2 regions of the Priestia sp. USM5 genome follow, and region 1 is predicted to be linked to the other one. Evidence: riboswitches for the same ligand, from Rfam matches in the RefSeq annotation. Region 1 holds a riboswitch; the other holds the start of a gene.

Region 1 (5,123 bases):
TTGCCCCAACTTCCAAAATGCATAATTGGCAGAGAAACAACCATAAATAACATAATCGCCCATACTAAAATATCTTTAATAATTGCCGTATAAGTGGGACCTTTAATTCCGCTGAAAAAAGTATAAAGAGCCACAAGAAAGAATGAAAGAATAACGACAGCTTTTACATTAATGTAGCCAGTTCCTGCAACGCGAAGAGTATCTTGAATACCGCTAAGCTGAAGATCGATATATGGAATAAGCATCAATACACCTACTATGGCAATTAAAGAGGAGAGAAATTTACTGCTAAAACGTTCTCTAGCATAATCAGCAAGTGTAGTAAGTTTGTGCTTTTTAGCAACAGTCCAAAGTTTTGGAAGAAAAAAGTATGAAATTAAAAAGGCTAAAACAGAGTAAGGAATGGCAAAAAATGCGATGCTTCCTCCTTGATAAGCTGTACTTGTAAGACCTAGGAATGTATAAGCAGTATATAAATCTGCTCCTACTAAAAGCCAGACGAGCAGGCTTCCAAAACGTCTTCCCCCTACAGCCCACTCTTCAACGGAGCTTCTAGATGATTTGTCACGTCCTGCTATAAAGCCAATGGCGATAACGACAAGAACAATTGCTGATGTGATTAAAAGTGCGGTTAAATTTCCTTGCATTATTCAATGTCCCCCCAAGATTTTTGTAAACGATAAATGATAAATGTACACACAGGCGTTAAGAAGACCCATAAAAATAACCATAAATGCAAAATAGGTAACCCAAAAATAATTGGATGAATGTTATTTACAAAAGGTAAAAAAGCGAATTGAGCAATAAACGGAATGATGAATAAAATAAATATTATGAATTTTCTGTTCAATTTTTACTCCTCCTCTAAAATTTATCTAACAATGTTCACTATGATAGCAAGTCTGACATAGTAAAGCAATAAGTTTTTTGAAAATTTCGTTATAAATTACGAAAATTTTTTTAGAAAAACAAAAAAAGGGTATGAGAAGAAGATATTTGAAATGATTAGGGAAGAAAAAGCAGGGGAGAACTTAAGCGCAGTTGCCTTTGAAACAAAAAAAGAACGGAAAAGAAGAAAGGTAGTTTTCTCGATGAGATAAAGTATATTGCTATTGCATTAAAGAAAAAGAATTTGTATGTTCAAATATAGATTTATGGAAGCTATAAAAACGAGCAAATAAAAAAACTAGACAATAAGTGCTTGTCTAGTTCCACCACTCTGTCAATGGTCCTTTGTCGCCATAAACAGGATCTGTTGTAGGAATAGGTACTTGTGCAATTTCATCAAATACGTGAGGGCGATCCGTTTGTTTTCCTGTTCGTAAGTTGTAATCCATGCCCTCTGGATAAGCTCCAACCACTTTAAAATCAGCAGTTGACTGCAGACGCATATGTCCTGTACCTGCAGGGAGTACGAGTACATCCCCAGCATGCACCACGATATTTTCTCCCATATGTCCACCTAGTTTTAAGCGTGCAGATCCGCTAATTACACCTAGTGCTTCATGAGAATTGCTGTGGTAATGGTGAAAATCATATATGCCGCCTACCCAGCTGTTTTTCCAGTTGTGAGAATTAAAAATGCTCTCTACTTTCTCTTTCTTACTAATAAATACGTGTTCATACAACAAAACTGGAAGACGAGGGTGATTTGGAATGGTTCCGTCGTCATCAAAATAAAGAACTTTTACATTTGCATAATTCATAAGCATCCCTCTAACAATCTTTTTTCGTAATTTTCCCTGTTTTTTGCTTGCGTAAACAGAGAAGTTTGCTCGAAGTACTTCATTCGTTGCGAAGTGCATGATATGTAGGTGTTAACGTTTTCCCAAAAGAAGTCTCCCACTTCAAGCGTAGCTAAGTGGTGGGCAGTTTACTTTAGTATCTTTTCTTCATATTGTATATAAGTAAAGGGGCTAGTGCAAGAATTCTATGGATATATAGATGTTAATTCGTATTTTGTAAATGAATAATATATATTAATATAATTTTTAGAAGATGATATGCTCGTGAAGTAAAAGAAACAAATAATAAGCAAGGTTAGAGTTTTAGTTGTTTTTTGTAATTAGGAAGAGATTTTAAGAAGATTTATTCGGAATTTTACGAATAATTCATTACTTTTGTAAAAGTAATGTAAACATTTTTGTGTATTGAGTAATAGTAATGAATGTTATATACTGATAAAAAATATATTCCTATATGTGACTGGCGCAACATGGATGACCATGGGGGAGCATATAGCGTATAAGCCGCGCGCCTGGGCAAACACTTGAGAAAATTTCGCAAGTGTTTTTTTTATTTTCCTAGGGAAGAGGAGTAGATTTGGATGAGCAATATGCAAAGGAAGATGGGAACATTTGCTTTAACCATGACAGGCATAGGTTCGATTATCGGTTCAGGATGGCTGTTTGGAGCATGGAAAGCAGCTCAAATTGCAGGACCCGCGGCTATTTTTTCATGGGTTATTGGAATGGTAGTTATTTTGACCATTGCCCTATCGTACGCTGAACTGGGCGCGATGTTTCCGCAAGCAGGGGGGATGGTTAAATATCCTCAGTATTCACACGGATCATTTATTGGATTTTTGGCTGCTTGGGCTAACTGGATTTCAATCGCTTCAACGATAACAGTGGAGGCTATTGCATCTGTGCAATATATGAGTACTTGGCCGTGGAAATGGGCTCGCTGGACTCATGAATTAGTAGACAATGGCATTTTAACGTCCAAGGGGTTGGCAGTTGCGTCTCTGTTATTATTCATTTACTTTTTTGTGAACTATTGGACGGTAAATCTCTTTGCTAAAGCAAACTCATTTATTACGATTGTTAAATTAATTATTCCTGGTTTAACGGCAGGGGCTTTATTTTTTGCTGGTTTTCATAGCGGGAACTTTTCAAGTGAGCATGGGGTAGCACCTTACGGATGGGCGAGTGTTTTAACGGCAGTGGCAACATCAGGTATCGTGTTTGCATTTAACGGGTTTCAAAGTCCTGTAAATATGGCAGGAGAAGCAAAGTCACCTAATAAATCGATTCCGGTAGCTGTAATTGGTTCAATTTTTATTGCTGGAATTGTATACATTATATTACAAATTGTTTTTATCGGAGCAGTAAGTCCGTCATCAATTGCGAATGGATGGAATCATTTGAATTTTAATTCTCCTTTTGCTGATTTAGCGATTGCGCTTGGAATTAACTGGCTAACAATTGTGTTATACGCAGATGCATTTGTTTCTCCTTCCGGCACAGGTGCTACATATACGGCAACGACTTCTAGAATGTTATACGGGATGCAGCAAAATGGATATTTGCCAAAGATATTTGGTACTCTTCATCCACTTTACAATGTCCCGCGCCCAGCTATGTGGCTAAATTTAGCAGCCTGCTTTTTGTTTCTCTTTTTATTTAGAGGATGGGGTGTCTTAGCAGAAGTGATCTCAGTAGCGACGCTTATCTCCTATATTATGGGCCCTGTAGCGCTTATAACATTAAGAAAAACGGCTTCACACTTTTACCGTCCATTTTATTTAAAAGGGGCATCAGTTATTGCGCCATGCAGCTTCGTTTTTGCTTCTTTGACGCTTTACTGGGCAAGGTGGCCACTTACAGGTGAAGTGATTTTTATTATGGCAATTGGCCTGCCAGTTTATTTTTATTACCAAGCGAAAAATAAATGGGTGGGCTTTAAAAAAGAATTTTTAACCGGGGCTTGGATGCTTATCTATTTAGCGTGCATGATTTTTATTTCCTACATAGGAAGCGAAAAATTCGGAGGCAAAAATATTTTACCTTTCGGATGGGATATGCTAGTGATTGCTTGCGTATCATTAGCCTTTTATTACTGGGGAATTAAAAGTGGCAAATCTAACCGATATATGAAAGAAGCTGAACAAATCAATCAAGAAAATTTTAAATCTAAATAAAAAAACACGAGCCGGTGCTCGTGTTTTTATTTAGATGAATGGAGAATTTAGACTTAGTTTTTATCAAAATATTGTAAAAAACATAGATTTTAAGGTTTAAGGATTTACACAGAGGGAACCTTTATTTGGGATAAAGTTCTAAAAAAACAAAATAAAGGGGATTGGACAGCTGTGAAAAAAATGAATGTTTTGGCTTTGGTTTTTGTACTTATGCTAGTATTAGCGGCTTGTAACAGTTCTAAGGAAACGGGAGGATCCACTTCGGCTAAAAATAAGGCGATTGAAGCATCTATTGACAGCGCTTCTTATATTTTAGTAGATAGTGATGAAGGAGCTACAAGTGAAGAAAAGGGGTTGTTGAAAGTTGATTTAAAAGTGAAAAATGTATCCAAAAACAGTATATCTTTATCGGATTACGACGGTGTGTATTTATATGAAGGAGATGAACAATTATCTCCAAAAACGGGAGTGAACAGTAGGGAACTTGGACTAGAAAGCAGTTCATCTGACAAGATTGGCGCTGGGAAGCAAAAAAAATTAATGTTCGTCTTTGAAGTCAAAAAAGATAAAAAGTACAAAATTGGGCTTCAGCCAAAATCATCTGATTATGATGAAGAAATTGACGAAGTAACATTAACACTGGATACGAAGAAATACGCGAAAAGCTATAATAAGCTGCAAGACCCAGAAAAAGCTCTGCAAGCTTACACGGAAGTTCTTTACTTAAACAAAGAAAATGTAGATTATGATAAATATGTAACAGCGGACAAAACAGCTGTCATAGAAGAACAGAAAAAAGCGTTTAATGAGGAATTAAAAGGTGCGTTTTCTAATAGTTTAACCGATAAAGCAAAAAAAGATTTTTTTAACATGTATAAAGATGTTTTGAAAGAAAAAGCAAGCGTAAAGACAAATGTAATTGCCAATGCAAATAATAAAGCTGTAGTAGAAGTGGAGTACACTACTGTTAATTTATCAGACTTATATTCATACGTATCGCAGCTTAAGAGAGCATATACAGATGAAACAAAAGATTACGATACAAAACACTCTGAAGAGTTTGCGGCTTCTAAATTCAAAGATATTGTAAATGAATTAGAAACGAAAGAAGGAAGTCGTCCGCTACGAATTTTTATGGTGAAAGAAGATGGGAAATGGACTGTGAAGTCAAGTGACCTATACAGTGACTCTTTAGGTAAAA
Region 2 (5,123 bases), 1.6 Mb from region 1:
TCAGGCGCAGAATGATTCTGCGCCTGATTTTTATATCATAATTTTACAAATATCGTTTGTGAATTCCACGGGATCACTAATAGATAAGCCTTCAATTAGAAGAGCTTGGTTATATAATAAATTTGTATAAAGGTCTAATTTCCCTTTATCATTTTCAAATGCATCTTTTAAAGAAGCGAATACATCATGATTTACGTTAATTTCTAACACTTTTTCTGCTTTTACATGCTGATTGTCAGGCATAGCACTTAAAATTTTCTCCATTTCAATCGTTACTTCACCATCAGCTGATAAGCAAACGGGGTGTGTTTTTAAACGTTTAGACGCGCGCACATCTCCTACTTTTCCCGCCAAAGCTTTTTTCATATAGTCAAATAGCTCTTTATTTTCTTTTTCCTCAGACTCATTGAGCTGTTCTTCTTCTGCTTCAATCCCTAAGTCACTACTTGAAACAGACTTAAATTCTTTTTCTTTGTACGTCATTAACATTTTAATCGCAAATTCATCGATATCTTCTGTAAAATACAGAATTTCGTACCCTTTATCTGCAACTAATTCTGCTTGAGGAAGCTTTTCAATGCGGTTGTACGATTCGCCTGATGCATAATAGATATACTTTTGATCCTCAGGCATGCGTGATACATACTCGTCTAGTGTTACGAGCTTTTTCTCTGTAGAAGAATAGAATAAAAGCAGGTCTTTTAATACATCTTTGTTGCTGCCAAAGTCACTGTAAACGCCGTATTTTAGCTGACGGCCAAATGATTCATAAAACTTCTCGTACTTTTCACGTTCGTTTTTAAGCAAACTTTTTAATTCATTTTTGATTTTCTTGCCGATGTTTTTGGCAATCAGCTGAAGCTGGCGATCTTGCTGTAAGATTTCACGCGAAATATTAAGAGATAAATCTTCAGAATCTACCATACCTTTCACGAAGCTAAAGTAGTCTGGAAGAAGATCTGCGCATTTATTCATAATTAATACGCCGTTTGAATACAGTTCAAGTCCTTTTTCAAATTCTTTTGAGTAGTAATCAAACGGACTATTTTCTGGAATAAATAAAATAGCATTGTAGCGAATCGTTCCATCTACATTAATGTGAAGGTGAGTGAGCGGTTTATCAAACCCGTAGCGCTTTTCTGAATAAAATTGCTCATAGTCTTCTGAAGTCAATTCATTTTTATTTTTCTTCCAGATCGGTACCATACTGTTGATAACTTGCTCTTCTGTATAATCTTCTAGCTCGTTATCAGAACCTTCTTTAGGACGTTTTTCCGTTATGTCCATTTTAATCGGGTAGCGGATAAAGTCTGAATACTTTTTAATGATCTCTTTTAAACGATACTCTTCTAGATACTCATCATATGTTTCATCTTCTGTATTTTCTTTGATTTTTAAAATGATTTGAGTTCCAACCGTTTCTTTTTCGCAAGGTTCGATTGTATAACCATCAGCACCAGTAGATTCCCATTTATAGGCTTCATTGCTGCCTAACGCTTTACTAATCACCGTTACGACATCTGCCACCATAAACGCTGCGTAAAACCCAACGCCGAATTGGCCGATAATCGTGTGTCCGTCCTTTGTTTCATTTTCATTTTTAAACGCAAGGGAACCGCTTCGCGCAATTGTGCCCAAGCTACTTTCAAGCTCTTCTTGCGTCATGCCAATCCCAGTATCCGTAATGGTTAAGGTACGGTTAGTTTTATCTGGTATTACTTTTATGTAATAGCTTTCTTTGTTAAAACGCAAGGAGTCGTCTGTTAAGGCTTTGTAATAAATTTTATCGATTGCATCGCTTGAATTTGATAGAAGTTCTCTCAAAAATACTTCTTTTTGAGAATAGATGGAATTAATCATCATCTCTAATAATCGCTTTGATTCGGCTTTGAATTCTTTTTTTGACATAAGAAGTTCTCCTTTCAATAGGGCTTATAAAATAATTAGCACTTGAGTGGATAGAGTGCTAATCACTCTTTTTATTTAACATGTATTAGGATATTTGTCAATATATTAGGAGATTCACTAAAGAGATTAAAAATTAGACTGAAAAAAGCAAACTTTTAAAAAAAGGTTGAACGTTCTGAAAGAGTTTGCTAGAATATACTTAATTTCAAAGACTATATGTGACTGGCGAAACGCGGATAACCGTGAGGAAGCATATAGTGACGTAGCCGTTCGCCTGGGCAGAGGTAAGGGATTAATACATATCTCTTACCTCTTTCTGTTTAGGGGGAGAGGATATAGAAGTTATCAGACATGTAGGCTAAAAAACCAGACTTTTAAAAAAATTAAAAATGAAGTTCCTTTATCCAAAGGTAAAAACATGTAAAACTACGATGATAATCAGAGGAGAGTACAAAATGAGCACATTAACATTAGAAAAAGTACAAACAATCAAAACATTAAACAACATTGCACAAAAAGGTCTAAATGTTTTTAATCAAGAAGGTTATCAAATTGACAACGACAGCGAAAATCCAGATGCGATTGTCGTGCGTAGCTTTAACATGCACAGCATGGCATTTGACCAAAATTTAAAAGCTATTGCACGAGCTGGAGCAGGGGTTAATAATATACCGGTGGACGCTTGCACAGAGCAAGGTATCGTTGTATTTAATACGCCAGGAGCTAATGCAAACGCAGTAAAAGAAATGGTTTTAACTACAATTATGGCTTCTTCTCGTAACTTATTTGCTGGAGTTGAATGGACAAAAGGATTAGACGGCCAAGGTGATCAAATTCCTAAGTTAGTTGAAGCAGGTAAAAAACAGTTTGTTGGAAAAGAAATCAAAGGTAAAACATTAGGCGTTATTGGTTTAGGTGCAATTGGTGCTCTTGTAGCAAACGACGCGCTTGATTTAGATATGGACGTAATTGGTTTTGATCCATTCATTTCTGTTAATACAGCTTGGAATTTGTCTCGCAACGTACAGCGTGCAATGTCTCTAGAAGAACTATTTGCAGCATCTGACTATATTACGGTTCACGTTCCATTAACGGACGACACAAAAGGTGTTTTCAATAAAGAAACGTTTAGCATCATGAAACCTGATGTTCATATTTTGAACTTCTCACGCGGTGAGCTTGTAAACGAAGAAGATATGAAAGCTGCTCTTGAAAGTGGAAAAGTTGGTCGATATATTACAGATTTCCCAAATCAAAATGTCTTGAACATGAAAAATGTTGTGCCAATTCCTCATTTAGGGGCATCAACTCAAGAATCAGAAGAAAACTGTGCGGTAATGGCAGCACGTCAAGTGAAAAATTTCTTAGAAACAGGAAACGTTAAAAATTCAGTGAACTTCCCGAATGCATCTCTACCTTACACTGGGAAAAAACGCGTAGCTGCTTTCCATCACAACGTACCGAATATGGTAGGACAGCTTACGCAAGTATTCTCAAACTACAATTTAAACATCGCAGATATGGTGAACAGAAGCCGCGGTGAATATGCATATACAATGATCGATATTGACAATCAAGTAAGTGACGAGATTGTGCCTGAGCTAGAAGAAAAAATTGGTCAAATTGAAGGAATCATTACAAGTCGTATTATCTAATTTGGTTACCATCATATTTTAGTGTTTCAGCCCTAACTTTTCTAAGTTAGGGCTGTTTTTACATGGTATTTATCCTCATATCATTTCCTTCAGTCCCATAGCATATAGAAATATCTTTAAAGAGGTGAACGTTTTGTCAGAAGAAATGATAGGAATTTTGATAGGGTCGCTCATCGCGCTGGCAGGAACATTCATTACGTCTGTCGTAGCTATAGCGATGTCGAAAGAGCAATACAAGCAAGAGCTTCGCAAAGCATTTATCCAAAAGAAAGTTGATGTCTATACCCATGTGTGTCAAGTTATTCTAGCTATAAAAAATGATCTACTGACAATAACCGTTTCTTCAGCCGGCTTAAACTGGACGGCTCAATCTATTAACAAACTAGCAGATGTGTGTATTACGGAAGGACTATGGATCGATGAAGAAGACAGCAAAAAGTTGGAGGTTCTGCAAAAGCAGCTTTCAAAGTTTGTATTGGATGAAATAGAACTGTCTAGACATGATATCCTCACAACCTGTTATGAAATTATTGAGTATTGTGAAAAAAAGGTAAGGATTCTTCATTTTATGACTACAAAAGAATAGGTGATTACTACTTTAAGAAGGGGTAGTAGACGGATTAAAAAAGCATCGCAATATAAAGTCAAAAAAACAATCCGTTTATACACCAGCAGTCGACGAGGGCATTAGTAAGGAAAGGGCCAAGGAGAAATTTTTTGTAAAAACGATAGAAAAAGATAGGCTCAGTACCGGGTCTATCTTTTTGCGTTTATATAAAGATTAAATATATTTATATATGCATGTGTCCAAGCATTTACAGAAAAAACTCCTAAAATATAGTCCAGAAAGGAGACGATTGTATGTCAAATTACGAGTCGAGCAAACCGTATATTAAATCCGTTAATATACCTAATCCTTTATATCAATCGTTAAAAGGAGACTATTTTGTTGGACAAACTGAGCCTATTCGTTTTGGTGGAAATAGAAACGCTTCGGGCGGATTAGTGAACCCTTCCGGCTCCGGAGTAGATTTATTTGTGAATGCTTTTACTATCACTAACTATTCAAACGAACCTTTTACTGCTGAAATTTGGTTTAATTCTATCCCCCCTGGAAAAGGAACAACTTCAGATAATGTGAGTCCAGCAAATACTACAATACGTTCAAAGCCAAAAGGGAAAATTAAATTTGCAGAAATGGTAAAAGGCGTTCCTGCTAAAGGGATAAACGTATTTAACCGTGTTGTTCCGCCGAAAAGTACATTAGTAAGTGATGAAGACGGCAAATTTATCTTTCCAAACAACGGTTCATACGTTATTTTCTTAGTTTCTCCAGGAAATAAAGAAATTGAAGCTGAAATTGCATATGGATGGTTCGAGAAAAAACGTAAGAAGGACTGTTAACTGAATAGGTCTTAGCGATTGTATGAGAAGTGTATGAGCTATTTCATATTTAATACAGTTCTTAACAAACGGTAAGTGTTTATGAAAAGAACTTTACAGTAGCATCCAAAGTTCTTTTTTATAGCTTGCGTTTTTTCGTTTGATTGTAGATATAAC

What was found. Region 1 has a riboswitch for ZMP and ZTP ahead of aimA (glutamate/serine transporter AimA). Riboswitches for the same ligand answer to the same signal wherever they lie in the genome.
Region 2: another riboswitch for ZMP and ZTP. It lies ahead of ACWATA_RS12430 (phosphoglycerate dehydrogenase); the one in region 1 lies ahead of aimA (glutamate/serine transporter AimA).

The regions. Positions count from the first base shown of each region.
Region 1 is NZ_JBSGKN010000001.1:3,850,373-3,855,495, reverse strand. Features, by position in the region: gene ACWATA_RS20315 (sodium:solute symporter family protein) at 1-647, opposite strand, end outside; gene ACWATA_RS20310 (DUF3311 domain-containing protein) at 647-850, opposite strand; gene ACWATA_RS20305 (cupin domain-containing protein) at 1,206-1,805, opposite strand; ZMP/ZTP riboswitch at 2,192-2,270, shown strand; gene aimA (glutamate/serine transporter AimA) at 2,327-3,922, shown strand; gene ACWATA_RS20295 (DUF5105 domain-containing protein) at 4,103-5,123, shown strand, end outside.
Region 2 is NZ_JBSGKN010000001.1:2,278,027-2,283,149, reverse strand. Features, by position in the region: gene htpG (molecular chaperone HtpG) at 31-1,908, opposite strand; ZMP/ZTP riboswitch at 2,117-2,195, shown strand; gene ACWATA_RS12430 (phosphoglycerate dehydrogenase) at 2,364-3,563, shown strand; gene ACWATA_RS12425 (hypothetical protein) at 3,697-4,149, shown strand; gene ACWATA_RS12420 (DUF6143 family protein) at 4,425-4,967, shown strand.